One region of the Colwellia sp. 6_MG-2023 genome, then DNA from elsewhere that is predicted to be linked to it. Evidence: predicted binding sites of a transcription regulator. Region 1 holds the regulator's gene; each other region holds the start of a gene.
The links. Region 1 encodes FNR, which switches genes on or off when oxygen is low (the NO sensors DNR and NnrR bind a similar motif). Its sites were predicted from a motif close to TTGATCTAGATCAA; they were not measured.

Region 1 (10,213 bases):
AATGAGTGCCTTGATTGCCTACTTGCAATCACTTGGCCACGCATTGAAGTAAACTGATTATGATGGAATATGGAACACTTAGAGGGTTAATTGCCCTCCTTATATTGGCATTATTTATTATAATTGTAGTTTGGTCATATTCAAAAAAACGTAAGTCTTCATTTGATAAAGTTGCTAACTCTATTTTTGAAGAAGACGACGTTTTAAAAGAACAAACTATGAAAAACGATAAAACACGCCATTTTGATACAGATAGCAAACAGGAGACTAATAATAATGTCTAGCTTCTGGAGTATTTGGGTTTGGGTTCTTACCTTGGGATCACTAGTAGCTTATGTTTTTCTACTACGTTGGTGTTTAAAGAACTTTACAGGTGTTAAAGAAGGTGAGTCAATGGGACACAGCTTCGATGGCATTGAAGAATTAAACAATCCGCTACCTAAGTGGTGGAGTACGTTTTTCTTATTAACAATTATTTGGGCATTTGGTTATATTGCTCTTTACGGTTTAGGAGGCTGGTCTGGTCTTTTAGGTTGGAAGAGTTCAAACCAAGGTATTCTAAATATTGCTGAATCAAAGGCAAAAACAATAGAAAATTTAGCTAAAGATTCAGGTGTTTTAGTTCAATATGACCGTGAAGTTGCGCAAGCAAACGAAAAATATGGTCCAATTTTTGAAGCTTATGCTGCACGTACAATTGAAGACTTGTCGACAGATAGCGAAGCATTAAAAGTAGGCCAACGTTTGTTTATTCAGAACTGTGCTCAATGTCATGGCTCTGATGCTCACGGTACAACAGGCTTCCCTAACTTAGCTGATAAAGATTGGTTATATGGTGGTACACCAGAGAAAATCAAAGAAACTATCATGCATGGTCGAAAAGCATCAGGAATGGCGGCATGGTCTAACGTTCTTGGTGGTGAATCAGGTGTTAAAGAAGTAGCAGCTTATGTTATTAGCTTAAGCGGCCGTTCAGTTAACCCTGATCTTGCAAAAGCAGGTAAAGAGAAGTTTGCTCTTTGTGCAAGTTGTCATGGTCCTGATGGACAAGGTAGTTTAGCACTTGGTTTACCTATGGGTGCTCCAAACTTATCTGATAATATTTGGTTATATGGTGGCTCTCAACGCGCAATTGAAGAATCAATTCGCAATGGTCGTGCTGGCGTTATGCCTCCTTGGAAAGATATTTTAGGTGAACAGAAAGTACATGTAATAAGTGCTTATGTTTACTCACTTTCTCAAGATTAAAATTTAAGAAATAATCAAAACATTACATAGTTTGTAACAACCTATGTAAGTTACAAAAACCCTAGGTAACACATTGTTAACTAGGGTTTTTTATTATTAAATCTTACTAAAGAAAAGTAGCTCAAAAGGTAGATAAGCGCTATAATATGCGTCAAATTTAACCTATTGAATATTGTTATATATTATGAAAACATCTTGGTATCGTGAGCCTTGGGCTTGGTTAGTTTTTTTTCTTCCATTTTCTGCTGTTGTTGCAGGAACTATCACTTATGTAATTGCCAATACTGATCCGGATACGCTTGTTGTTGGTGACTATTACAAAACAGGTAAAGCCATTAATTTACAAGTTGCAAAGGTTAAACGAGCACAGAAGCTAGGAATACGCTTTACATTACAGCTTACTAATAATGAACTTATAATAGAGCCAACGGGTATTGAAAAAACATTTTCATTGCTCAATGTTAGTTTTTTTCACCCAACGCAAGAAAGCAAAGACTTTTCTTTAGCTTTAACACCTGATGGTAATGGTTATTTTAGACATAGTTTTGATCATGATATTTCGGGGAAATGGAAAATAACTATGTCTCCATTTGATAATGACTGGAAAATCCAAGAAACCATTGTATTACCTCAAAGTACTGTTATTGACATCATTCCCGATCCAACTAAAGCACAATAAACTATGTCCACTTCTTGTTTTCATTGTAATGAAGTTATTCCATCCGGTATAAACCTTTACGTTACCATTAATCAAAAAGAACAACCTATGTGTTGCATAGGTTGTCAAGCTGTTGCGCAAACTATTGTTGATAATAACTTGACCCAGTATTATCAATTTAGAACTGAGCCAGCCCAAAAAGGCGCCGAGCTAATACCTGAAGAATTAAAAAGCTTACAATCGAAAAAAAATAAATTACTTAATGAAGAAATGCTGCAAAGTGAATTTATTTATCAAGATCAAGGTGCAAAAGAAGCTATTTTAACGATTGAAGGGATTAATTGTGCTGCTTGTGCTTGGTTAATTGAAATGCAACTTACCAAGCTTAAGGGGATTAACGAAATAAGTGTCAATGCAACGACACAACGTGCAACCTTAAAGTGGCAAGATAAGGTTTTACAATTAAGTGAAATACTTGATGCCATAGAAGACATTGGTTATCAAGCCCTTCCCTTTAAAGCAAATGAAATAGAACAACGTAATAAGAAAACCAGCAAAGTATTTATCAAGCGTTTAGGCATCAGTGGCATTTTAATGATGCAAGTTATGATGATTGCTGTCGGGTTATATTTTGGCGCTTTTTCTGATATGGATGAAGATCATAAAATATACCTGCGTTGGGTTAGTTTTATTCTAGCCATCCCTATTGTTTCATACGGAGCTTTCCCTTTTTATATTGGCGCAATAAATGCTTTAAAGATTAAAAGATTGTCGATGGACGTTCCGGTATCAATTGCTATTATTTTAGCCTTTACCGCCAGTGCTTGGGCAACAATAACTGAGCAAGGAGAAGTCTATTTTGAGTCCGTATCTATGTTTACTTTCTTATTGCTTATCGGTAAGTTTTTAGAATTTAGAGCACGCTCATATGCTGCTCAAGTTTCAGCAAATTTGTTAAAGTTGATGCCAATGACGGCGACTAGATTAAAAAAAACAGGAAGTAACTCTCCTGCAATTAATGAAACAGTTCACACAAAGAATAGTGAATTACAAAAGTCAGCGAATGATGTTGAAAATATAAGTAATGAAGAGCTTATTGCTGCCAAACAATTAATTAAAGATGATCTAGTGTTAATTAAACCAGGTGAAGCTATTCCAGCAGACGGTATTATTATTAGTGGCGCCAGCCAAATTAATGAAGCAATGTTATCTGGCGAGCAAACGCCAGTATCAAAAACAATTGATGATGTGGTTTTTGCAGGAACCATTAATGGTGATGGAAACCTTACCGTCAAAGTACAACAACCAAGTAATCAATCATTTTTAAGTCAATTAATTCGTTTAAGTGAGAAATCTCAAGCATATAAGCCTAAATTGGCACGTTTTTCTGATAAGGTAGCACAATATTTTGTCGCTATTATTTTACTTACAGCCATTGGTACCGCACTTTATTGGCATCACCATTTACCCGAAGAAGCTTTTTGGATTACCTTATCCGTATTAGTCGCGACCTGCCCCTGTGCATTATCTTTGGCAACACCAACTGCCTTAACTTGTGCCACAACTCGATTAAATCGTGATGGTATAATGATAAAGTCAGCTCATGTCATGGAAACCATGCCTAAAATAGATTGCTTCGCTTTTGATAAAACAGGCACGTTAACAACAGGTGAGTTTGCGATAGATAGAGTTGAAATCTATGATAATCAATACACTAAAGCCGAAGCATTAGTGATAGCGGCAGCTTTAGAATCTCATTCTGAACATCCTTTAGCTAAGCCTTTCAAACAACATAGAGACTTTAATCTTCCGACAAAAGAAATCCAAGTTCAGTCTGGATTAGGTGTAACTGGTATTGTTAATGAGCACCCTTATCGTATTGGCAAAGCTAGCTGGCTGTTAACAGCTACAGAGCATAAAAATGATCAATCGTTAATGAGCGCTTCTTGTGTACTCGTTTTTGAAAATAAACTTATTGCAGCATTTTATCTGGTCGATAAGATCAGAGAAGACGCCTATATTTTATTAAACACGCTTAATGCCAGCCATCAAACAATGATGCTGTCTGGTGACAATCAAAGCGCCTGTGACAAAGTAGGTAAAACCTTATCTGTAACTCAATGTCATGGTAACTTAAGCGCCACAGATAAAATGTCAATAATCAAAGAGCAACAAAAGAACAATATTAACATTGCTATGGTAGGCGATGGTGTTAATGATTCTCCAGTATTTGGTGCTGCACATGTATCTATGGCAATGGGCTGCGGAACTGATATAGCCAAAAGCGGTGCTGATGTTATTTTACTTAATAGTAAACTAACAAGTATTAATACCTTAAATGATGTATCAATAAAGACTAAACGCATTATTTTTCAGAATTATTTATGGGCTTTTGGCTACAATGCTATTGTATTACCATTAGCTGTAGCCGGTTATATTACACCTTACATGGCTGTTATTGGTATGTCTGTTAGCTCAATTTTAGTGATCAGTAATTCACTACGCTTACTCAGATAATAGCCCTTAAGATCAAGAGAAACAAAAATGAGCATTATTTATTTTTTAATTCCAATCGCGGTATTACTAACAGCACTGGGTATTTATATGTTCTTTTGGGCAGTAAAAACTGAACAGTTTGATGACCTTGAAAAAGAAGGTATGAGTATTCTTTTTGATAATAAAGAGGATGATAAAACAACCAAACAAAGTAGTGATAAACCTGACAGTACAAATCATGGCTAACAAAGTCAGCAGTTCTCATAACGGTAACTAACTCAATGAACCTAGACTTATTCTCCGCATTTGTAATAGGATTACTTGGCTCAGGGCATTGTATTGTGATGTGCGGTGGGATTACCACCATGCTCACTTCAGCCCTTCCTGAGTCAAATAAATATAATAATCAAATACCTGTTAATAATCAGAGACCTATTAAGCACTCAACAGCATCCTCAATTACTCGTAGTAAAACCGCCTTAGTAATTTTATACAATATTGGTCGTATTTCTTCCTATGCTTTTATCGGCGCAATTGTGGGATTTACCGGCTCTATCGCGGCAAAAAATATTGGAATGCCACTTGCTGGTCTACGGTTAATTTCGGCAACCTTTATGATCTTACTTGGTTTATATTTAGGTCAGTGGTTGATGTGGTTAAATCGAATAGAAGCCCTAGGTAAGCATTTATGGCGTTACATATCACCTTTAGCCAGTAAAGCCATCCCTGTAAATTCACCAATAAAAGCACTTACTCTTGGCGCCATTTGGGGCTGGTTACCTTGCGGATTAGTCTACTCAACCTTAACTTGGGCACTGGCAAGCGGTAGCATATATACTGGGGCGAGTATTATGTTCTTTTTTGGCTTAGGTACTCTTCCCGCACTGTTAACTCTTTCTATTGGGTTTAGTAGCATTAAAAATACTTTAACTAAACCATCGTTCAAAAAGATAATGGCGTTAGTACTAATAACCTTTGGTATTTATAGTTTTATTGTTGCATACCACCAGATGTTCTAATACCATAGCATTATCCTAGAAATTAGAGTAAATACATAAATGAAAATTTACCCTATTCCTATAAAATAAATGAGTAGCCTATGTTAAATAATAGTTCCCCTGGTGCACAGCATATTAACTGTCAAAACTGTAGTGTTAGTGAACTTTGTCTACCTTTTACCTTAAATGATCAAGAACTTAATACGCTTGATCAAATTATTGATCGTAAACGTCCTTTCCACAAAGGTGATAAAATATTCACTGATGGTCAAGAAATGCAGGCGCTTTATGCTATTCGTTCTGGTACATTTAAAACTTTTACCGTTAATGAACAAGGTGAAGAACAAATCACTGGCTTTCACTTAGCTGGAGATTTACTAGGATTTGACGCTATTGCCGAATCAGAACATAAAAGTTTTGCTCAAGCTTTAGAAACATCGATGATATGTGAAATTCCTTACGATAATTTAGATACTTTATCTAATACTATGCCAAAACTTAAGAAACAAGTTTTACGCTTAATGAGTAACGAGATTAGAACCGATCAAGAAATGCTTACGTTGTTGAACAGAAAGAATGCCGAACAACGTGTTGCTACTTTTTTAGTCAGCTTAAGCAAACGCTATCGTGCCAGAGGTTTATCAGCCAATGAATTTCGCCTTACAATGACACGAAGCGATATTGGTAATTACATTGGACTTACCGTTGAAACAATCAGCCGTTTATTAAATCGTTTTCATAAAACAGGCTTAATTAAGGTTGATGGTAAACTTATTACTATCATAAACCTCAATGAACTTGTTAATTGTGCCGAACTTTAGCTCCTCAAAGGCTTTCTAGCGTTATAATTTATAATGCTTGTTTTAAATCCCTTATACTTTGATTTAAAACAAGCATTAATCTCACACTTTTGATATAAATTACTTAAGCTTTAATAAAGTTTAACCAATGTATAACAACAGGGAGAATTATCATGAAAACCTATCAAAAAATTCTAGTCGTTATCGACCCATCAACTGATGAACAAAAAGCATTACAAAGAGCAATAGACTTAGCTGCCAATATTAAAGCAAGTGGCGGTCAGGTGGAAGTAACTGCTTTTCTAAGTATCTTTGACTTCTCTTATGAGATGACTACTATCCTTTCCAACGATGATCGTGGCGCTATGCGACAATCTGTTATTAAAGATAAAGAGCTTTGGCTAGAAGGTATTATAAGTAATTTAAAGCCTGATATTGATATTAGTAACTTAGTTGTTTGGCATAATCGCCCTTTTGAATCTATTATTGAACAAGTAATCCAAAATAATTACGATCTAGTCATTAAAGGGACTCATCAACATGACAAATTCAAATCGGTAATTTTTACTCCTACTGATTGGCATATATTGCGTAAATGTCCATGTCCAGTATTATTAGTAAAAGAGCATGAATGGCCAAGCAATGGGAACATACTTGCAGCAATTAATGTCGGAAGTGATGAAACAGAGCACAATTCACTTAATAATAAAATTACTAAAGAAGCAAAAAAATTAGCACAGCTGATTCAAGGAAACGTTCATTTAGTAAATTCATTTCCTGGCACACCTGTTAACATTGCAATTGAAATACCAGAGTTTAACTCTAGTGAATACAATAATACTATGCTGCAACATCATAAAAAGTCGATGGCAGCACATGCGACTGAATTTGAAATTGATATCACTAACACTCACGTTGAAGAAGGCTTACCTGAAAGAGTCATTGAAGAAGTCGCGGATAAAATTGATGCTGAGCTAGTTGTGCTAGGCACAATAGGCCGAACGGGTATTTCTGCAGCATTAATTGGTAATACCGCAGAGCATGTCATTGACCAACTTAACTGTGATGTACTTGCGCTAAAACCTGAAGGTTATGTGTCTCCGCTACAGTAAAAGTATTTTCTCATACTGAAATCAAAGACTGAAAGAGGTATGTAACCTTTTTCAGTCTTTATTAAGCTAATATAACGTCGAAATAATCCCCTTTCAAACAACTTTAATACCACTTTAAACTTTTAACCTATGATAGAATTTACCATCGAAAATATAATATCTAATGTGATTAAGTGGTAAGTAGTTTTTAATGAATACTCAACAAGCTATTAGCAATAAGCTAGAAAAAAAAATCAGACACCTAACAGGCAAAGCCGTTTCTGATTACAACATGATTGAAGAAGGCGATAAAATTCTTTGTGCCATAAGTGGAGGTAAAGATTCTTTCGTAATGCTTGACATCCTTTTACACTTAAAACGTGTAGCGCCCATTAAATTTGACGTTATAGCTGTCAATCTCGATCAAAAACAGCCTGGCTTTCCTGAACATATACTACCTAATTACCTCGAAGAAAAAGGCATTGACTACTACATTATTGATAAAGACACCTACTCAGTAGTAAAACAAAAAGTACCTGAAGGAAAAACAACGTGCGCTTTATGTTCAAGACTCAGAAGAGGATCATTATATGGTTTTGCTGAAAAGATTGGTGCAACAAAAATAGCATTAGGTCATCATATGGATGACATCGTTGAAACCTTAATGATGAACATGTTTAATAATGCAAAATTAAAGGCTATGCCACCCAAACTACTAAGTGACGATAAACGAAATGTAGTAATAAGACCGCTATCATATTGCAGAGAGAAGGATATTGAGCAACTATCCGAGGTAAAGAGCTACCCTATTATTCCTTGTAACCTCTGTGGTTCACAAGAGAATTTACAAAGAAAACAAATAAAGCATATGCTTAATACTTGGGACCAAGAATCTCCTGGACGTGTAGAAAGTGTATTTAAAAGTACACAGAGTGTTAGTCTTTCTCAATTATCTGATCATGACTTATACAACTTTTCAGCACTTACCATCGATAGAACGGCTGAGCCAAAAGAACAAGAGTTTGGAGGAGCTGACATCTCATCGTCAAATTTAATTGACGTTAAAAACATAGAAATAATCGACGCTTCTTGATCGAATATAGGGAACACACAAACGTGTGTCCCCCTATTGAATGCATCTGGTGTAACTTATAAACCGTCTGAACCATCAAAACCTTACTATATTGAGATAACCTTTATATAAAGCTAAGTGTTTGGTTGGGTTTATTCGTTTTTATTACCTGTATTTATTCAAGAGTGATATTTATAGTGCTACTTTCTCCAGCATAAGTCACCGTAACAATCACTTCATCGGTACTTTTTGAAATATTCGTTAACTGATAACTCGCTGTGTTTGTACCTAAATCAATCAATTCCACCGTGACTAAACTAGTATCGCTAACTGACCAATGTGCAAACTCAGAAACATTCAAGCTTGTTGGGGTGTCGGTATAATAAGCCGTTAAGGTTAAGTCTACCGACTCTGATGATGCCAAGGTAATATCACTACCTTTATTAATTTTTATAGAGTCAAGTTCAGCTGTTCCTGTTACTGATACGGTTGCCGTAGTTTGATTGCCTCCACAAGAGCCAACAAGTTGCGTTGTACCCGCAATAAGGCCAACTAGGGTGCCTTTGTTATCACCTGTTGTCGTAATGCCGAGATAGTCACCACTTTCTTGTGACCAAACAATAGTATTATCAATAGAAGATGGCAAAGTAGTATTGGTTAACGTGGCCTGACCGTTAACTAAAATACGTTCTCCTATTGCGAGCGTAATATCATCGGTAACTATATCATCAAGTAAAATATCAAGATGGCCTACATTGAGTGGGTCGGCAATAACGGTTAATGAGTCGGTAATATCGTCTAAAGTCCCCGTTATTATACTGGTTTCAATGTCAGGTGATGAGGTATACAAGGTACCGTTTTTATCAATAGTCGCACTAGTATTGCTATCAAGACTAAAGCTGATATCTTTGATCGTATTCATTGAAATATAGCCATCTTCATAATTTACATTTGCAGTAATGTTGGTCGCCACACAGGTACCAATAGTACCCTCTTCCGGCTGAGGATGAATTAAGTTAATAGCGCTTACCGCAACGTCACTAACTGAAATTTCTCCTTCATCCACAATCCCATTAATGCTTGTTCCCATAATAATAACAATACCTTGATTATTCGAGGAATTGGCAACAGCGGTAACTAAACCTTGCTCATTAACAGTAGCGATGCTGTTATCACTTGAACTCCAATCAATACTTTCCGTTACGTCGATAACATCACCACTATTAGTTAAAGCCATTGCGCTAAGTTGATGAGTTTCACCTTTCGTTAATCGAATATGATCATCGTTGATCGTAAGTGACTCAATAAATAGCCCTTGCTCACGCAATTTTTCAAACGTAACTGCTTGACCGAGTTCGCTAGCGTTATTATCCGTATCGCAACCAAATAACATGATGTTCGTTAGGCATATAGCAATAAAATAAGCTATTGCGTTGCTTTTGATTTTGTTACTTTTCATTGTATTAGCTTTCATTGTTTAATTTTCACCGCAAATGCTTTTTATGAACTTTTATACATTCAAATAGCATGATTAATAACTAGAATTGGTAGATTACACCAAGAGAAATACCAGATATGGATATATCATCATCTTTATAGAGTGATTGATAACCAAACCTAAGTTGAGTATTTTCGATATAAGATATTTTTTGATGAAAAGTGATGCCCCAAGAAAAACCGGAATAGGTATCTTCGCCGTTATACGTTTCTGCAGGCCCCTGCACCGTCATATCGGTTACAGCATAGCCTAGTGATACATCTAAACCAAAACCACTGATAGTCTTTGATTGCAATACAAGGTAAAGAGCAATACTTTGTTCTAAATCGAATTCCATACGATAAATATTATC
Region 2 (10,213 bases), on a different contig from region 1:
GTGCTAACCGAGATGAAGTTCATCAAAGACCAACCCAAATGATGCATTGGTGGCCAGAAACAAAGCAACAAGCAAGTATTTTAGCTGGTAAAGACTTACAAGCAGGCGGCACTTGGCTAGGGTTAAATAAACAAGGTAGATTTAGTGCGCTTACTAATTTTCGCGAGCCACAGTTATTTGATAAAAATAAACAATCACGTGGTGATTTGGTAACACAAGCATTAGCTAAGCAAGATCAAGAAATAAATAAACAACTAGTGAATACTGCACATCAGTATAATGGCTTTAACCTAGTGTTTGGAAAACTCGACAACCTCACCTACTTTAATAGCACATCAAAAAAACAGCAAACATTAACGACTGGCTTTCATAGTTTATGTAATGGCGACTTAGACGATATTTGGCCTAAAATGGCTTTAGGACAAGAACAGCTTGCTACCGCAATACAGGAGTCTGCTAGTCAACTGTTGAATATCGATAACTTATTCACCCTGATGAAAAACAATCAACAAGCCGAAATAGAGAAATTACCTAAAACGGGGGTTCCATTAGATTGGGAGCAACGCCTTAGTTCGATTTTTATTGTATCGCCAGAGTATGGCACTCGTACTACTAATATAATCACCCAAGACAATCAAGGAAATATTTCTGTTTATGACAGGAGTTATGATGCTCAAGGAAAATGTGTAAAAGAGCAGCAATTCTCTATTCCAGCAACATAAATTACTTAAACGATGCATGCGTTGGCTCACTTAGGTAAAGTATATTCTCTGATATTCAACTGATGTTTTTGTAATTTTCGATAAAGAGTTCTAACGCTTACTTCTAAATTATCAGCAATTATTTTTGGTTGATTACCATATTTGTTTAATAGCCCAATAAGATATTTTTTCTCATTGGATAGTAAATTAGCAGGGTGATCTTCCATCTTACTTGCATTAGTAATATGCTGAGGCAAGTGTTCTATATTAATGAATTCGTCATCACTTAATAAAGCACTTCGCTGTACAATATTTTTAAGCTCTCTGATATTACCCGGATAGTGATAATTTGACAGTTTAGTTAATGCTTCTGGTGAAAACATTTTTGATGAAAACTCACTTTTTGATAATAAATGTTCGGCTAATAACGAAATGTCTGACTGCCTTTCTTTTAACGTTGGTAAACGAATAGGAAACCCTGCAATTCGATAATATAAGTCTTCACGAAAAGTGCCTTCTACCACCATTTTTTCTATATTTTTGTGGCTAGCGCAAATCAGTCTAAAGTTAGCCTTTTTCTTATCAATACCCCCTACACGTCGATAATAACCTGTTTCAATTAAACGTAGTAACTTCACCTGTAAGTTAAGCGGGACGTCACCTATTTCATCTAAAAATAAAGTGCCATTATTTGCTAAGCAAACCAAACCTTTTTTACTCGTATTGGCACCGGTAAAAGCCCCTTTTTCATGGCCAAACAACTCAGATTCAAATAACGATTCACTTAAGCCAGTACATTCAACCTCTATAAACGCTTCATTTTTTCGTTTACTCGCCTGATGTATTGATAACGCGACAAGCTCTTTCCCTGTACCGGTGTCGCCTTGTAGCAAAACACTAATATTACTGCTGGCGCTGCGCGTGATCATTTTAAGCAAATTTTGAAAAGGCTGACTTTTACCTATTAGCTTTCGATCACTACTGACACTGCTAGCAAAATCAATTTTTTCTAATATTTCTAAAAAGCCAATGGTTATTCCGTCATTATTTTTAACGGGTTTCATCAAAATACTACAATAAACATCGCCTAACTCGGTTCGATGAATATGTAACGCTGAGCTATTTTTATCGGTTATTTTACAAGATGATAAAGGACACGTTTCACCTTGCTGATCACAAGGTTTAGTTGCATTGTGCGAGACTTCATAGCATTTACTCTTTCCCAGCAATACTTCTGTTTTATAGGTATCACGATAAGCTTGGTTGACGGCCTCTATTGAGTAATCATTGGTAATGTAAATAGCTGGTTTTTCAACAGACTCGATAATTGCTTGAATTGTTTGGTGTACCACTTCGCCCCCTTAAGCCAAAATTGTCACAAACTCTCGCCATTTAATGTCATTTATGACTCAATTAAAAGCAGATTATTATAAAAAACGATATTTACAGCTTAATACACTGTTTTAAAAGTGTTTATTTTAACGTTATTCTTTGGCACTTATATTGCTATTCATATTACTGAATATACAAGCATGATACTGCTATAAGTAATTAATGTTAAATATTCATCGCTAATAACAAGCACTTTTGATCAGAGTAACTTAAGCTAATAAATAGCATTTTTACTCTAAAATTCAAGTACTTTTAAAGTTAATTTCAGTATGTGGGATAAAATGATGATGAATATTTTTAATTTGATCTGGATCAAACGTTCAAAACGTTTTAAACTTTCAGAAATTATTGAAACTTTATTTTTAAGTCTATGGAAATTTCAGAGAAAAACCAGTCATTCGTTTATCACTTTGGTGAAATGGGTAGTAAATGGGGCTTCAATCGTACCGTTGGGCAAATGTATGCCTTATTGGTGATTACTGACAAACCAATTACCGCAAACGATCTGGCAACTACGCTTAATATTTCTCGCGGCAATGTCAGTATGGGTATTAAAGAACTACAGTCATGGAAATTAGTACAAGTTACTCATGTACCGGGCGATCGTAAAGAATACTACAATGCTATTGGTAGTGTGATGGACATGGCGAATATTGTTTTTGAAGAAAGACGTAAACGTGAAGTAGATCCGACTCTATCATTACTACGAAATTTACTACTAGATACGCCAGAAACCGATAGTGAAATATATGCTCAGCAACGTATGAAAGACATTCATGACTTATTAGAAATGATCACCAATTGGGCTGCTGAATTACAAAAACTAACCCCTGAACAATTAAATACGCTAATGAAATTAGGAACAGGTGTGACCAAGATATTATCAGTTAAACAAGCCTTATTTTCTAAAAAGCAAACTGAATAAATAAATTTAGAACAACCAAACACCATCGAGACGTTAAATAATGTGTTGTGCAATAATCACGCAAGAGAGAAATCAATATGATCAATGAAACCTTAGTAGAGCTATCGCGGTGGCAGTTCGCTGTTACTGCCTTATTTCATTTCTTGTTTGTCCCTTTAACCTTAGGGTTAACGTGGATCTTATTTATTATGGAAGCCGTTTTTGTTATGACTGGCCGCGAAATTTATCGTGACATGACAAAATTTTGGGGCAAGCTATTTGGCATCAACTTTGCCATTGGTGTTGCAACTGGGCTAACCATGGAGTTTGAGTTTGGTACCAATTGGTCTTATTACTCACATTATGTTGGTGATGTCTTTGGTGCTCCATTAGCCATTGAAGGTTTAATGGCATTTTTTCTTGAATCCACGTTCGTTGGGATGTTCTTTTTAGGCTGGGATAGATTAAGCAAGCGCCAGCATTTAATCGGCACCTTTCTAATGGCATTAGGAACCAACATGTCAGCTCTATGGATATTAATTGCCAATGGCTGGATGCAAAACCCTGTCGGTAGTGAATTCAACTATATGACAATGCGCATGGAATTAGTTAGCTTTAGCGAAATAATTTTTAACCCCGTTGCTCAAGTTAAATTTATTCATACTGTAGCAGCAGGCTATGTAGCAGGCGCAATGTTTGTTTTAAGTATTAGCAGTTATTATCTACTTAAAGGAAGAGATGTTGCTTTTGCTAAACGCTCTTTTTCTGTCGCTGCCGGCTTTGGTCTTGCCGCAATACTATCAGTAATTCTTTTAGGTGATGAGTCAGGCTATGAAGTTGGCGAAGTACAACGCGTTAAACTAGCTGCTATTGAAGCCGAATATCATACCGAACCAGCTCCTGCAGCGTTTACCCTAGTAGGTTTACCTAATGACGAAACCATGGAAACGGATTATGCGGTAAAAATCCCGTATGCATTAGGCATAATTGCTACCCGCTCTTTAGACGGTGAAGTTATGGGCTTACGTGATTTACAAAAAGCCCATGAGCCTAGAATCCGTAACGGTATGGTTGCCTATGAATATTTAGAAAAACTGAGAAATGGCGAAGAAACCCCAGAAAATATCGCTAGATTTAACGAAACAAAGCATGATCTTGGCTACGGCTTATTACTGAAACGTTATACTGATAATGTGGTAGATGCCACTGAAGCACAAATACAAATGGCAGTTAAAGATTCAACCCCTTCAGTTGCTCCCATTTTTTGGGCGTTCAGAATAATGGTTGCCTGTGGTTTTACGATGTTACTGTTATTTGGCTTAGCTTTTTACTTTAACGCTAAACGACAAATAGAAGAAAAACGTTGGTTATTAAAAGCCCTACTCTTCGCATTACCTCTACCTTGGATAGCAATAGAAACAGGTTGGTTTGTCGCAGAGTTTGGTCGTCAACCGTGGTCTATCAGTGAAGTTTTACCGACTTTCATGTCAACGTCTAATCTAGCAGTAAGCGACTTAATTTTCTCGCTAGCAGCCTTTATTATTGTCTATACCATTTTATTTATTATTGAAATGTATTTAATGATCAAATTTGCTCGATTAGGCCCTAGTGCTTTACATACAGGTCGTTATCATTTTGAAAAAGAATCCGTGTTAGCACCGGGTCTTCGCAGCCAAAGTTCTTAAGGGGAAATACATGTTTGATTACGAAACATTAAAACTAATATGGTGGGGGCTAATCGGCTTCCTATTTATCGGTTTTGCTATTACTGATGGCATGGATATGGGCGTAGGTGGCTTGTTACCCTTTGTTGCTAAAAAAGATGTCGAGAGCCGTGTGGTTATTAACACTGTTGGGGCCCATTGGGATGGTAACCAAGTATGGTTAATTACCGCAGGCGCAGCACTTTTTGCAGCATGGCCTTTAGTTTATGCTACAGCGTTTAGCGGCTTTTATTTTGCTATGATGCTAACGCTATTTAGCTTATTTTTACGTCCGCTAGCATTTGATTATCGTAGTAAAATTGAATCTGAAAACTGGCGTAGTAATTGGGATAAAGCATTATTTGTTGGCTCTATGGTACCGCCATTAGTATTTGGTGTTGCTTTTGGTAACTTATTACAAGGTGTGCCTTTTAGTTTCGATGAGTTAATGCGTGTTACTTATACGGGCTCATTTTTCGCTTTATTCACTCCTTTTACTTTGCTAACAGGTATTGTCAGTGTTGCTATGGTATTAATGCATGGTTCAACTTGGTTAGTGATGCGAACAGATGCCAAGGTTGCACAGCGTTCAGCGAATATTGGTCGTGTTGTTGCCGTGGTGTTATCACTCGCGTTCGTCCTAGCAGGCGTGATGGTGTGGCAAAGTATTGATGGTTATGTAGTAACAAGTAGTATTGATAAAATGGGACAAGCACAACCCACTTTAAAACAAGTAACCACAACCGCTGGTGCGTGGCTTCATAATTACCAAAACACCCCTGTATTATGGCTAGTACCACTTACCGGAATAATCATGCCCTTAATCGTTGCACTTTTCTTAAGTAATAAAAGCAACAGAATGACAGTAAAAGTTACTGCTTTTATTGCCAGCTCGGTGACGATTGTTTCGGTAATATTAACTGCAGGCATTGCAATGTTCCCATTTGTTATGCCTTCAAGCAGCCAGCCCAATCACAGCTTACTAATGTGGGATACCGTATCAAGTGAAACTACGCTAACGCTAATGTTCACGGTAGTTGCTGTTTTTGTTCCTATTATTCTTGGCTACACTATTTGGTGTTATAAAAAGATGTGGCGTACGGTGACTATTGAAGAGATTGAGCAAAACAATCACAGTGCCTATTAATACTTAGTTGCTTAAATAGTTACTAGAAAGTTAAATAAATTTAGAGGAAAATTTTATGTGGTATTTCAGTTGGATTTTAGGTGTATTACTCGCCGTATCTTTAGGCATTATTAATGTTATGTGGTACGAAATGGAACAACATGTAGATAATGTTGCCGATGATCAAAATGGTGATAAATAGTCATCAATAATTAACCAGAAACAATATGCTTAGCACCAATATAGTAGTGCTAAGCATACAAGGTTCATGGTAAGCCAAGGACATTATGAGCGAAAAAACAACGCAACCAAAAAAGCATGTAAATAAATGGCTCAAAGCCCAAAAGAAGCACGCTCACGGCAAGTTGAGTGTCGCCATTGCTTTAGGATCATTAAATGGACTATTAATGATCTTACAAACAGCCGTTTTAGCTTACCTGATTGATTGGGTTATATTTTCAGAAAAAAGCACTCATTTATTTAATGATGCAAGTAATGAACTAGCCACTAATAGCACCATGTTTACTGGTTTTAGCATGGTTATTATTGCGTTAGTAGTGCTTATTTTTTGTCGTGCGGTACTTGGCTATTTTAGCGAATGCTATAGTCGCCGCAGTGCTATGAATATAAAAGCAAATATTCGTTCACGATTACTGTATCGTGTTTTTCAATTAGCTCCTTCTTTTGCGCAAACAAAAGGTAGTGCTAAGTTAGCGCATCTATTACATCAAGGAATAGATTCACTAGAAGATTATTTTGCTGGCTACCTTCCTACCATCGCCTATTGTGCCGTCATTCCACTAGCAATACTTATTGCGGTATTCCCTATCGATTGGCAGTCAGGACTCATTTTATTATTAACAGCACCTATGGTGCCGTTTTTCATGATCCTTATTGGTCACAAAGCAGAACAGTTAAACCAAAAACACTGGGCTAAACTACAACGAATGAGTAGTCATTTTCTGGATATTATTCAGGGATTAACCCAGCTAAAAATATTCAATGCCTCAAAAAGAGAAATTGCCGCCGTCAAAAAAATTAGTGATGATTATGGTGATCAAACGATGGGCGTTTTAAAAATTGCCTTTCTTTCATCATTTGTCTTAGAGTTTTTAGCGTCAATCTCAATTGCGTTAGTTGCCGTCGTATTAGGTTTTCGTTTGTATTATGGTGATGTAGATTATGTATTTGCCTTATGGGTTTTACTGCTAGCGCCAGAATTTTATTTACCCTTTAGACAGCTTGGCACACAGTACCATGCAAAAATGGCCGGTGTAACCGCAGCGGAAGACTTGGTTGATATATTGAGTCACCCCGTGCCAGAAAGATCACTACAAACAACCTTTACCGCCCCTTTTACGATTAAACTTGCACAAGTCGAATTTGCTTATCCGCAGCGTAGTAATACCTTAAGCAATATAAACATTGAGCTTTCATCTCAAGGTTTATATGCCGTCATTGGTGAAAGTGGTTCAGGTAAATCAACCTTAACTGATTTAGTATTAGGCTTTATTACCCCTAATTCAGGACAAGTTACCATTAATGAGCAGTTACTCACCTCAGCTAACCGTGATAACTGGTTACAACATTGTGGCTGGATTTCACAACAAGCCCAAGTATTCTATGGTTCATTAGCCTTTAATATTGCAATGTCGGACGATTATCAAGAAGATCGCGTAAAAGATGCACTGCAAAAATCAGGCTTATCAAGCTTTGTACAAAGCCTTGAGCAAGGTATTAACAGTAAAATTGGTGAAGCCGGTGCTGGACTCTCAGGCGGACAAGCACAACGCTTAGCCTTAGCCCGTGTTTTTTACCATCAACCTAAGGTGCTGATACTCGACGAACCAACGAGTTATCTTGATCAAGAAACTGAAAAAATTATTACTTCCTCTATTAATGACTATGCAAAAAATAATATTGTGGTTGTTATTGCTCATCGTTTACATACGGTAATTGATGCTAAAAAAATTATTGTGCTTGAGCAAGGGAAAATCATCGAATCAGGTACACATCAAGAACTGTTAGCACATAATGGTTATTATGCTCAGCAAGTGCTTTTGAAGGGGAATGTATGAAGACTAATTTCTCACAAGCCGCAGATGAAAAAGCAAACATGAAAACCTTCATGCGTTTGCTTTACCTGCTAAAGCCGCAGCTACCTTTGATGTTACTTGGTGCGTTATTATCGGTAATTACCATTTTAGCGAACATTAGCTTATTAGCGGTATCAGGCTGGTTTATCACTCTAATGGCTATTGGTGGAGCCACAGGTATTACGGTAAATTATTTTACGCCCGCGGCTATTATACGGTTTTTAGCGATTGTTCGTACCGCCGGTCGATATGCAGAGCGTATGCTAACTCACCGAGCAACCTTTAATGCGTTAGCAAGCTTGCGTCATTATTTTTATCAACAACTTGAGCCTTTATTACCTTATTATCAAATGGACTTACGTTCAGGAGATTTATTAGCAAGATTACAGCAAGATATCGAGAACCTTGATAATTTTTATTTACGTGTTTTATTACCCATTATCGTTGCGTTAATATCGGTACCTATTGTTTGTTACACTTTAGCTACTTTTTCCACTGAAATTGCTTGGTTAATGTTAGCAGCATTATTAATTGTCGCCTTTATTTTCCCGGTGATTAGTTATGTAGCATCACTCAAAGACGCTCGTAAAACATCACAATTAGAAAGCCATTTAACCGAAGAGTTAGTCAATGGCATGAGCGCGATTAAAACCTTGCTAGTCTATCAAGTTAGCACTCGTTTTCAGCGCTCTATCGCCCATATTACTCAAGAATATTACGGTGTGCGTTATCGTTTAATACGTATTAATGCGCGTTTAAGCGCGATAACCTTCTTACTTATTCACTTATCAGCTCTGGCCTGCTTATTGATTTTATTACCCTATTTAACATCTGGTGAAATAGACAGTAAATCGTTAGTGGCTGCTATTTTACTAATATTAGTAAGCTTTGAAACAGTGAACAGTATGCCGTTAGCATTGCAACTACTCCCACAAAGCTTAGCCAGTGCAGCAAGACTATTCGCGATTATTGATAAGCCAAAGCCGGCTAATAATGGTGATCAAATAGCCCAACAAGGCGATATTTATTTTGACAACCTAACCTTTTGTTACCCTGAACAAAAATCAGCCAGTTTAACCGATATTAATCTTTCGATTAAAGCCGGTGAAAAAGTCGCTATTATTGGCGCAAGTGGTGCAGGTAAATCAACGTTAATTAATTTACTGATGGGGTTTTGGCCAACAGGCTTAGCGCTACCATCAAGCAAGGGAAAAATAACATTAGCTGACACAGATTTGAGTTTAATAGAGTCAACTTCTTTGCGCCAAGAAATCGCGTTAATGAGCCAACAAGGCCATATTTTTGATGCAAGTATTGCAGATAATTTACGCTTAGCTAAGCACGATGCGACCTTAGAAGAAATGCGAAAAGCTTGTCAATCCGTGAATTTATTAGACTTTATTGATGAATTGCCTGATGGCTTGCAAACCTGGTTAGGCTCTACCGGTATAGGGCTTTCAGGCGGCCAAGTGCAACGCTTACAAATAGCTCAATTATTGCTTCGCCCTGCGAGTGTACTGATTCTAGATGAACCAACAAAAGGCTTAGATCGCATTAACGAACAAACAGTTATGGAAAATGTCTTAGCGCATGTTAACCAACATAATCAAAGCTTACTTGTGATCACACATAAACCACTTATGCTAGAAAAAATGGATAAAATTATCGTGATGGAACAAGGAAGCATTATCGTCCAAGGTAATCATAAAGAGCTAGCTAGTAACAATCAGTATTATCAAATGCTGCTTAATTATTTTTGATAAAAACAGAGGTTTACAATGAAATTAATCACTACAACAATGCTATTAACAAGCACGATCATAACTTTAGTTACCTTGCCTTTATTAGTAAACGCCAATGAAGTGACTAATAATATAACAGCATCTTCAAAGGATTCGCTTGAAGCGAGATCATTGGTAAAAGCTTTTGGTAGTGATTTGAAGTCGGTATTAGTTTCTACCATGAAAGCAGAAGGACCAATAAAGGCATTAGAAGTCTGTAATACCGAAGCAGGACCTATTGCCAATAAGCACTCAGCGTTGTCGAATTGGACCATCGCCCGAACATCATTAAAAGTACGTAATACCAATAACACACCAGATAAATGGGAATCTACCGTATTAGCACAATTTGAACAACGTAAAGCGGCAGGAGAAAATGTGGCAACAATGGAATATTCAGCAATGGTACAAAGCGATGATAAAACCATTTATCGTTATATGAAGCCAATACCGACAGCTGGTGGTTGCTTAGTTTGTCATGGTGAAAATATAAGCAGTAATATTGCTGAT
Region 3 (10,213 bases), on a different contig from region 1:
AGCCTAAATGATGCCCCAATCCATGAGGGAAGAAAGTACCTACAATACCTGACTCAACAGCGGTATCAGCACTTACTTTAATAAAATCGAACTCGACTAACACCTGGGCAATTTCTCTATAGGTGGCAATATGTAAATCCACATAACTAACACCAGGTTTTAAGCCTTCAACAGCACTAAGCATTAATTGATCCATACGCGCTATTAACTCAGCAAATTTATCTTGCTTGAAAGCATAAGTACGGGTTATATCGGCAGCGTAACCATGAAAGTTAGCGCCAGCATCAATGAGAAATGATTTATGTATTTGCGGTGCTACTTTATCTAACGCCATATAATGTAAAACTGAACAATTTTTATTTAGTGCAACAATGTTGCCATAAGGCGTTTCATTAGTCGTGTAACCTATTGCGCTAAGATAAGCTTGTTGAATTTCATACTCTGTAGCGCCACTAAAAAATGCTTTTTTAGCCGCATTATGTGCTGTTACAGCCAAGCTATTAGACTGACGCAAGCACACTAGTTCATATGATGTTTTATAAGCACGGTAATAATGAAAATAGTTTAATAAAGGCTCTGGATTAATCTCTTCAAATCCTAACGCTTTTGCCACTTCAATATGGCTACCAACATAAGCAAAATCTTTCTTATCATAAGGCAGTAACTTATCTACATCACTTGCTTTAGTCAGCACTTTAATATGAAAAAACTCTCCCCAATAACTTTCAGCTAACGGGACCACTTTATGCCAAAAGTCGACAGGCTGATAATAAATCAGCGTAGGCTTATCTTCGCCATTAACAATAAGCCAGCAATTAGGCACATCAATCAAAGGTAACCAATGTTTAAAATGAGGATTTACTCTAAATGGGTAAGCATTATCATCAAGAAAAGCTTTAATCTCTTGACCTGAATGAATCACCACACCTTCAATTTTTTCACATAACAACGCTTGTTTGGTACGTTGTTGTAAACAGTCAATATGTGCTGAATATTCTTCTTTTAACTTGTTGGTTAATGTACTCATAAACCCTCCCTTAAATTTTTCGGTATAATACCATACCCTTTTATTTTCAAGCTATAACACGACAATAGATCTTCTTTAAATTTGTGCAGCTTATTGTACATTTCGCTAGGTTTAACGCTCTTTTACTTTATTAACAACGAAAGGAGTTAGCCACCTATGGTCATGTTAATCACTTTTTCAAAAAGCTCACTGACTTGTCCTGGTTTATGCTGATATATTTCCTGATAGGCTAAAACACTTTTTACATAGTTACGCGTTTCTTTATAAGGTATGGTTTCAATCCAAATATCAGCAGGAATAGATTTGATGTTATTCACCCAAGTACTTACTCTGTATGGCCCTGCATTATAAGAAGCGGTTGCAAGCAACTGATTACCATTGTTTTTACCCAAAAGAATTTTTAAATATTTGGTGCCTAACTGAATATTGTTTTCAGCATTCAACAAATAACTATTATTGACCCTGCCTTTTTTAAGACTTTTTGCCGTATTAGGCATTAACTGCATTAACCCTTTAGCCCCCACTGGTGAATGAGCATCCTTCATAAAAGAGCTTTCTCTTCTTGCGATTGCAAAAGCCCACGAAGGCGCTATTTTTTCTTCTTTCGCATAAAAATTAATTTCTTTATCAAACGCTTTCGGAAAACGTAAATCAACATCATCTAGGTAGCCAGCATTAACTAAAGTAAAAATTGTTCTATCAAACCATTGGTTTTCGTTCGCTATTTTTGCTGCGACTAACTTTTCTCTATTATTTAATTTTTTAAGTAAGTAATTCCATTCTGAACGTGCTTGATGATGACGCCCTAAGGAATGAAACTCAAAAGCGCGCTTAGCAGCAGGATAATTAATTAGCTGTTTCTTTTCTGCTAAAGAAAACTGAAGTGGTTTGTTTTGCAAGTTCACCGGTTTTTTTAAATAACTTGCGGCAAGAAATCCATAATAATGACGTTCATTAGCTAGCTCTTGCAATAAAAGAATGCCTGGTTCATTTGCATTTGTTGCAATTAATGCCCGTGCATACCAATATTTCCACTTCAAATCATTCTTATGTTTTTTAGGTAATTGCGCTAAATCTATAATCAGTTGATCCCAATCATTTTTCTTTAATGCCTGCGATAAGCGTCGCTGCAGAATACTATCACTCAGTACATTAACATCAAGTTTATCAAGCCAAGTTTGTGCTGCACGGTGGTTTTTAGATGATAAGGCTACTGCAAACCTTTCGGTTATTTGCTGCTGTTGATCTTGTGTAAAAGTAAATTTCACCCTTGCCTTATTATAACTACGAATTGCTACATCGGGTGAATGCCATATTAGTCGCTTAAGACCGTATGTTAGTATTTCTACTTCACGTGTTGATTTATTTGGAAAGTTCTTAAACTTACTTGCTATAGAAGGGTCACGTCTAACTTTATGCCATAAGCGTCCTAAATATTGCTGTTTTGGCGGTAGCAACTTAGTTAAATAAGGAATAAGTGTGTGCTTTCCACCATCAGCAGCCAAACCAATACGTTGCCAAATAATATCGTTGGTACGATACCCTGCTTTTTGCCAACGTTCAAATAAAGGATCACACGCCTTATCTTGTGACTTACCAACCACCCACAATTTAGTAACTTTAGGAAGTATCTCACTTTCTGGCACACCTGCCTGTAAACTGAAATCTAACTGATGGCATACTAATTTGGCATTTGAAGTCGGCTTATAATCTTTTAAATACAAAGCACCTTGTTTTTTATTCGCGAGATAAGTTAACCACTTTTTTCGCAAAGGCCAATCAAGAGGTGTACCCTGATACTCTTCTAAAAATGTTGAGATTTCTTGTGCATCTGACAAACTAATTTTATTCATTAAGCGACTTTGATCTAAATAAGGCTGTAATGAATAATAATGAAGTTGGTTATAGAGTAATTGATATTGAGCAGAATCACTTTTACTGACAAGCTTCTCTGCTTTAATAAAGTTTTTTTGCTGTATTTTATCTACTGTTATTTTAAATGGCTCACTCGCCTGTAGGCTAAAGCTATAACTAACTATAGCCAGTGTTAACAATATTTTCGACACTACACGGGTTAGCATTAACTTCTCTTTTCCCAAAACATATCAGATATCTGATGAAAGTATATACCTAAACGGCCTAGACATGCGAGTTGATATATATTTAGTTGGTTGAACTATATACGAGACAGCTCAAATAGAAATGAAGTAGAATAGTAACACTCGATAAATTTAACTACCCAATATCATTTATGCTAAACGAAACATTTAACAAAACAGATCATTCCCTTGATGCTATTGGTCTACGCTGTCCAGAGCCAGTAATGATGGTTCGATTAAAGATAAGAAAAATGGCAAGTAGTGAAACTCTATTAATCACTTGCGATGACCCCTCAACGACACGTGATATACCTAGCTTTTGTCGGTTTATGGAGCATGAGCTTATTGCCAAAAAAGTTGACGAAAAGCCTTACTTATTTGTAATTAAAAAGGGCTAACCTTTATTATTTCAAACAAGTAAGATTAACCCTATTATGACGCTTATTATTTAGCTATGCTGGTAATTCCACTTTTTGAAGCATAACAAACAGTTCGTCTTTTAGTTTTAAACGTACTTTCTTTTTCTTCTCTAAATAGTCATCACTAGTATTCTCTATCCCCTGCTCTATATGACGTATTTCTTGGTCAATTTCATGGTATTCATTAAACAAACGAGTAAAGTGGTTGTCGTTCATTTTTAAATAATGAATTTCCTCATTAAAATCTGGAAATTCGTGATGAAGGTCATGTTTTTCTAACGTCATAATTTTCTCCTACGTTGTTATATTTTAATAATGTACTCTAACTAACACACTACGCTTTTAATTATTTACGTCATTGATCTAACTCAAACTCTAATGATTTTATTTTGTATCACAGCCTTACTAGTAAAGTTGTAAACATATGTGTATTCGCCGAACCTTTTTATTAAAACTATCTCTAACCCAAACTACTACTATGAGGTGAAATATAATGACTTACTTACAAAAATTTCTAAAAGATAACAAACTATTTATACTCTTTGTTTTATTAATGTCCGTATTTAGAAGTGCCGTTGCTGATTGGTACACGGTACCAACAGGCTCAATGCAGCCAACGATTAAAGAGGGCGATAGAATTATTGTTAATAAAATGGCTTATGATTTAAGACTACCTTTTAGCCAACTATCTCTACTATCAACCGGAGAGCCTAAGCGTGGAGAAATAGTTGTGTTTGAATCTAAAACAGCTGATAAACGTTTAATAAAACGTATGGTTGGCTTACCTGGCGATAGAATTTCAATGAAAGAAGAAACGCTTTATATTAATGGTCAAGCTATGCCATATAAAATAACCAAAGAAAACCCTCAGCAACTTGTCGCTATAGAGCAGCTTGGTGCTATTAATCACTCTATTCGTATCGATAAAGAAAGGAGTAATCAACGTAGTACTTTTTCGCCATTAACCGTTCCTGATGGTTATTACTTTGTGTTAGGTGATAACCGTCGTAACAGCGCCGATTCACGAGTTTATGGTTTAGTCCCTCGTCATGAACTTAAGGGTAAAGCTAGTTCAATTGCATTTTCTGTTAACTATGATAATTACTATTTACCAAGAGAAAATCGATTTTTTAAAGACATATATTCTATTTAACCTGAACTCGGTTTAAGCTGTTTTTAATCAATTGGAATACTTAGGAGTATTGCCTTTACTTTACTCTAGCTTGATAGTTTTTTATTTTAACTCAGAAAAATAGCGGCTAAAGGAATATTTATTAAACCAAGCGCTAGTTATTAAACACAAACTTCACGCACAAAAAAGGGCATATCACTATGCCCTTTTAGTTAATTAACCGAGTTTTCTAACGATACATTGCTACAGTAGTGAAATATCGGCAATAGCAAAGAAACTATTACGAATTTCATTAAGTAATGTTAAGCGGTTAGTTTTAATCGCTTCATCATCACTCATCACCATTACATTATCAAAGAAAGTATCAATTGGCGCTTTTAATTGTGCTAATTCACTTAAAGCCGCTTGGTAGTTTTTATCCGCCATCAATGGTGCAACTTTTAGACTGATTGCTTGATAAACATCAGCTAAATCACGTTCGGCTTGCTCTGTTGCTAAATCAACATTAAAAGCTTGATAAAGCTCACCATCAAACTTAGCTAAAATATTTCCAACTCGTTTATTTGCAGCAGCTAAGGTCGCAGCTTCTGGTAAGTCACCAAAGAAAGTAACCGCTTTAATGCGTTTATCAAAATCCAATGGTGCACTAGGCTTTTTAGCCAACACTGCTTGAATAACATCAACACTGATCCCTTGCTCTTGATAGAAAGCACGGAAACGACCCATAATGAAATCTAAGACATCATTAGCAGTATTTTCATTAATCAACTTATCACCAAACAACTCGATACTTTTGTTAATAAGCTCTGACAGGTCTAAGTTAAGCTGTTTTTCAATAATTATACGAATACTACCAATGGCAGCTCTTCGAAGCGCAAATGGGTCTTTATCACCCTTAGGTGCTTGTTTAATACCAAAGATACCAACTAAGGTATCAATCTTATCACTAATAGCAACAGCACAACCTATATTTGCTTCCGGTAAGCTATCACCAGAAAAACGTGGGCGATATTGATCTTCTAATGCCTGGGCAATATTTTCATTTTCACCATCATGTAAAGCATAGTATTTACCCATAGTGCCCTGCACTTGTGGAAATTCTAATACCATTTCAGACATTAAGTCTGTTTTACTGAGTAAGCCAGCACGGTATGCATCGTCTGCATTTTCATTTAACTGCTGTGCAATAAATTGGCTCAGCTGTGCGATACGTTCTGATTTCGCTTTTAGTGTGCCTAACTGTTTTTGAAACAACACAGACTCAAGACTTGTTAAACGTGACTCTAAACTTTGCTTTTTATCTGTTTTAAAGAAAAACTCAGCATCCGCTAAACGTGGACGAATTACTTTTTCATTACCAAAAATAACTGCTTCAGGATCTTTTGACTCAATATTAGAAACAAAAATAAATTTGTTAACTAATTGACCATTTTTATCTGTAACAGGGAAATACTTTTGATGGTCTTTCATTGAATAAATTAATGGTTCAGCAGGCACATTCAAGAATTCTTTATCAAACGTTCCTACCAATGTTACTGGCCATTCAACTAATGCAGTTACTTCGTTAAGTAAATCTTCATCAATTAATGCTACTGCATCAATATTATTCGCCGCTTGTTTTATTTGCTCAACAATTTTATTTTGTCGCTCTGCAAAGTCTACTTCAACATAAGCTTTAGCAAGTTCCGCTTGATAATCATTTGCATGATTAATGGTAACTAAGCCTTGATGATGAAAACGATGACCTTGTACTTGATTACCTGAAGTAACACCAAGCGCTTCACCAGCAATTAACTCACTACCAAATAACATCGTTAGTGTATGTACAGGACGAATAAATTGAGTACGCTCTGCGCCCCAACGCATTGGTTTAGCGATAGGTAATTTCTTTAACGCTATATTTACCATGTCAGGAATTAATTCAGTGGTGGCTAAGCCAGTTACTGTTGCAGTATGAAGCAACCATTCACCTTTATCAGTTACCAAGCGTTCAGCTTGTTCAACTGTTATACCGTTTGATTTTGCCCAACCTTGAGCAGCTTTACTAGCATTACCCGCTTCATCAAACGCAACATTCACTGCCGGGCCACGTTTTTCTACTGTTTTATCTTGTTGTTTATCAACTAAATCAAAAACTTGTACAGCCATACGGCGAGGTGTAGCAAACCACTTTATATCGTTATATGCTAAATCATGGCTATCAAGTTGACTTTTTATACTATCAAAAAAAGCTGTTGCTAATGTTTTCAATGCTTTAGGTGGTAACTCTTCAGTACCCAATTCAATAAGGAGTGTTTCAGTAGTCATTATTTATCTCCTTTGTTTGAAGCGTCATTTTGATTATTTTTACATAACGGGAAGCCTAGTTCTTCACGCTTTTGGTAATACGCTTCAGCAACCGCTTTTGATAAAGTACGTACACGTAAAATATAACGTTGACGTTCTGTTACTGATATAGCATGACGTGCATCGAGTAAATTGAAAGCATGAGACGCTTTCATCACTTGCTCGTATGCCGGTAATGGTAAATTAGCTTCAATTAGTTTTTGGCTATCTTTTTCGCATTGATCAAACTGCTTAAATAACGCATCAACATCAGCATGTTCAAAGTTATAAGTAGACTGCTCAACTTCATTTTGGTGGAAAACATCACCGTAATATACAGTACCCATTGGACCGTCAGCCCAAACAAGATCATAAATGCTATCGACATTTTGAATGTACATTGCCAGACGTTCTAAGCCATAAGTAATTTCACCTGTAACAGGTGTACACTCTAAGCCGCCGACTTGTTGGAAATAAGTAAATTGAGTGATTTCCATACCGTTAAGCCATATTTCCCAGCCTAAGCCCCATGCACCTAACGTTGGTGACTCCCAGTTATCTTCAACAAAACGAATATCATGAACAAGTGGATCAATACCTAGCTCTTTTAATGAATTCAGGTATAGCTCTTGAATGTTCTTTGGAGAAGGCTTTAACATCACTTGAAATTGATAATAATGTTGCAAGCGATTAGGGTTTTCACCGTAGCGACCATCAGTTGGTCGTCGACATGGCTGAACATAAGCGCTGCTAATAGGCTCTGGCCCTATAGATCGTAGAAAGGTCATTGGGTGGAAGGTACCAGCCCCTACTTCTAAGTCTAACGGTTGTACTATTACACAGCCTTGTCTTGACCAATAATCTTGCAACTGCAAGATTAGACCTTGAAACGTTTTACAATTGAAACTAGTCATGTTTTGTCAAATTCACTCTAAGTTATAAATTTACACGCTATACATTCATCAAAAAACATAACGTGCTGTTTTTAAAATAGAAATGCTCAGTTATGATGACCGAGCATATAATATTTATCGATGAAATTCTAAATTTCATCCCTACTGCCTATGTAAAAATATTATTTACATAGGTCATAACACTTAAAAATCTAAGTTTGAAACTTTTAAGGCATTTTCTTCTATAAACTTCCTACGCGGCTCTACATGATCACCCATTAAGGTATTAAACAGTTGATCTGCTGCAATCGCATCATCAATCGTAACTTGTAACATACGACGTGTTTCAGGATCCATGGTAGTTTCCCACAATTGATCAGGGTTCATCTCACCCAATCCTTTATAACGTTGAATATATTGACCACGTTTAGATTCAGCCATTAACCAACTAAGTGCTTCTTCAAAGGTGTCAACAGGTTTAACCTTCTCACCTCGTTTAACATAAGCACCTTCTTCCATTAAATTATTAATCGCATCGTTTAATGAAATAATCGCTGCAAACTCATTAGACTGAGTAAACTCATAGTTACAACTGTAAACCTTATCAATACCATGCTTACGAACAATAAATTCTGGGTAATAAATATTACGCTCAGTATTGTATTCTACAGTCACGGTATATAGAGAGCCGTTACCATCTTGATCATCAAGTTGAGTAATTAAATCTTTAGCCCATGCATCAACTTTATCTTTATCTGCAAAATCTTCTTTCGCGATATTCGTGCTATATACCATTTTTTCTAGGATATCTGCAGGAATTTGTCTAGAGATACGCTTAATAGTTTCCATGGTAGTACGGAATTGATTAACTAACTGTTCTAGTGCTAAACCAGTAATAGCAGGTGCATCTTCATTAACATGAATAGAAGCACTGTCTAATGCTAAAGTAGTGAGGTATTCTGTTAAACCATCATCATCTTTTATGTAACGCTCTTGCTTACCTTTTTTCACTTTATATAACGGTGGTTGTGCAATAAAGATATGGCCACGTTCCATAATTTCAGGCATTTGACGATAAAAGAATGTTAATAACAATGTACGGATATGCGATCCATCAACATCCGCATCCGTCATAATGATAATACTATGATATCTCAATTTTTCTGGGTTGTACTCATCACGACCAATACCACAGCCTAATGCTGTAATGAGTGTACCAACTTCTTGAGAAGAGATCATTTTATCAAAACGTGCTTTCTCTACGTTTAATATTTTACCTTTCAACGGTAAAATAGCTTGGTTTTTACGGTTACGTCCCTGCTTGGCTGAACCGCCAGCAGAGTCCCCTTCCACAATATATAATTCAGATAGTGCAGGATCTTTTTCCTGACAATCAGCTAACTTACCTGGTAAGCCAGCAATATCTAATGCACCTTTACGTCGAGTCATTTCACGTGCTTTACGCGCAGCTTCACGAGCTCTCGCAGCATCAACAATTTTCATAATAATAGTACGAGCAACAGCAGGTTTTTCTAATAAGTACTCACCTAACTTTTCACCCATTGCTTGTTCAACTGCCGTTTTCACTTCAGAAGAAACTAGTTTATCTTTAGTTTGAGAAGAGAATTTAGGATCTGGTACTTTAACCGAAATTACAGCAGTTAAGCCTTCACGTGCATCATCACCTGAAGCGTTCGTTTCTGTACTACCACCTTTTTTGGTCTTATTAAGACCTTCTTTCACCATATAACTATTCAATGTACGAGTTAATGCCGTACGGAAACCACTTAAATGAGTACCACCATCACGCTGTGGAATATTATTAGTAAAACAGTGAATACTTTCTTGGAAACCATCATTCCATTGCATCGCCACTTCAACAACAATGCCATCGTCACGTGCTAAATCAAAATAGAAAATCTCTTCATTTACAGGTGTCTTGTTTGTATTTAAATAATCAACAAACGCTTGAATACCACCATCAAAATGGAAATGATCTTCTTTACCTTCTTCACGTTCATCAATTAAACGAATTGAGACACCTGAGTTTAAGAATGACAATTCACGAATACGTTTAACTAACAATTCATAATGAAATAAAACGTCTGTAAAAGTATCAGTGCTTGGCCAAAAACGTACCTCGGTACCTGTTTTATCACTTTCTCCAACAACAGCCAGAGGTGCTTGTGGTATGCCTATATGGTAATACTGTTCAAATAATTGCCCATCTCTGCGAATATTCAACTTTAGTTTACTACTTAAAGCATTTACTACAGAAATACCAACACCATGAAGTCCACCTGAAACTTTGTAACCTG

Region 2: the regulator FNR is predicted to act here: its motif matches at 2,396-2,409, upstream of Q4503_RS02485 (GbsR/MarR family transcriptional regulator).
Region 3: the regulator FNR is predicted to act here: its motif matches at 3,904-3,917, upstream of Q4503_RS00110 (YdcH family protein).

The regions. Positions count from the first base shown of each region.
Region 1 covers NZ_JAUOPP010000006.1:60,224-70,436, reverse strand. The annotation lists gene ccoO (cytochrome-c oxidase, cbb3-type subunit II) at 1-52, shown strand, start outside; gene Q4503_RS05690 (CcoQ/FixQ family Cbb3-type cytochrome c oxidase assembly chaperone) at 63-284, shown strand; gene ccoP (cytochrome-c oxidase, cbb3-type subunit III) at 277-1,248, shown strand; gene Q4503_RS05680 (FixH family protein) at 1,433-1,927, shown strand; gene Q4503_RS05675 (heavy metal translocating P-type ATPase) at 1,931-4,423, shown strand; gene ccoS (cbb3-type cytochrome oxidase assembly protein CcoS) at 4,451-4,648, shown strand; gene Q4503_RS05665 (sulfite exporter TauE/SafE family protein) at 4,684-5,421, shown strand; gene fnr (fumarate/nitrate reduction transcriptional regulator Fnr) at 5,502-6,221, shown strand; gene uspE (universal stress protein UspE) at 6,374-7,312, shown strand; gene ttcA (tRNA 2-thiocytidine(32) synthetase TtcA) at 7,503-8,384, shown strand; gene Q4503_RS05645 (Ig-like domain-containing protein) at 8,539-9,837, opposite strand; gene Q4503_RS05640 (outer membrane beta-barrel protein) at 9,902-10,213, opposite strand, start outside.
Region 2 covers NZ_JAUOPP010000002.1:160,959-171,171, reverse strand. The annotation lists gene Q4503_RS02495 (NRDE family protein) at 1-722, shown strand, start outside; gene Q4503_RS02490 (sigma-54-dependent Fis family transcriptional regulator) at 749-2,053, opposite strand; gene Q4503_RS02485 (GbsR/MarR family transcriptional regulator) at 2,464-3,018, shown strand; gene Q4503_RS02480 (cytochrome ubiquinol oxidase subunit I) at 3,096-4,682, shown strand; gene cydB (cytochrome d ubiquinol oxidase subunit II) at 4,693-5,847, shown strand; gene cydX (cytochrome bd-I oxidase subunit CydX) at 5,903-6,028, shown strand; gene cydD (thiol reductant ABC exporter subunit CydD) at 6,114-7,904, shown strand; gene cydC (thiol reductant ABC exporter subunit CydC) at 7,901-9,682, shown strand; gene Q4503_RS02455 (DUF3365 domain-containing protein) at 9,701-10,213, shown strand, end outside.
Region 3 covers NZ_JAUOPP010000001.1:17,270-27,482, forward strand. The annotation lists gene pepQ (Xaa-Pro dipeptidase) at 1-1,027, opposite strand, end outside; gene Q4503_RS00100 (transglycosylase SLT domain-containing protein) at 1,174-3,108, opposite strand; gene tusA (sulfurtransferase TusA) at 3,279-3,524, shown strand; gene Q4503_RS00110 (YdcH family protein) at 3,579-3,830, opposite strand; gene lepB (signal peptidase I) at 4,039-4,698, shown strand; gene glyS (glycine--tRNA ligase subunit beta) at 4,921-6,984, opposite strand; gene glyQ (glycine--tRNA ligase subunit alpha) at 6,984-7,916, opposite strand; gene gyrB (DNA topoisomerase (ATP-hydrolyzing) subunit B) at 8,100-10,213, opposite strand, start outside.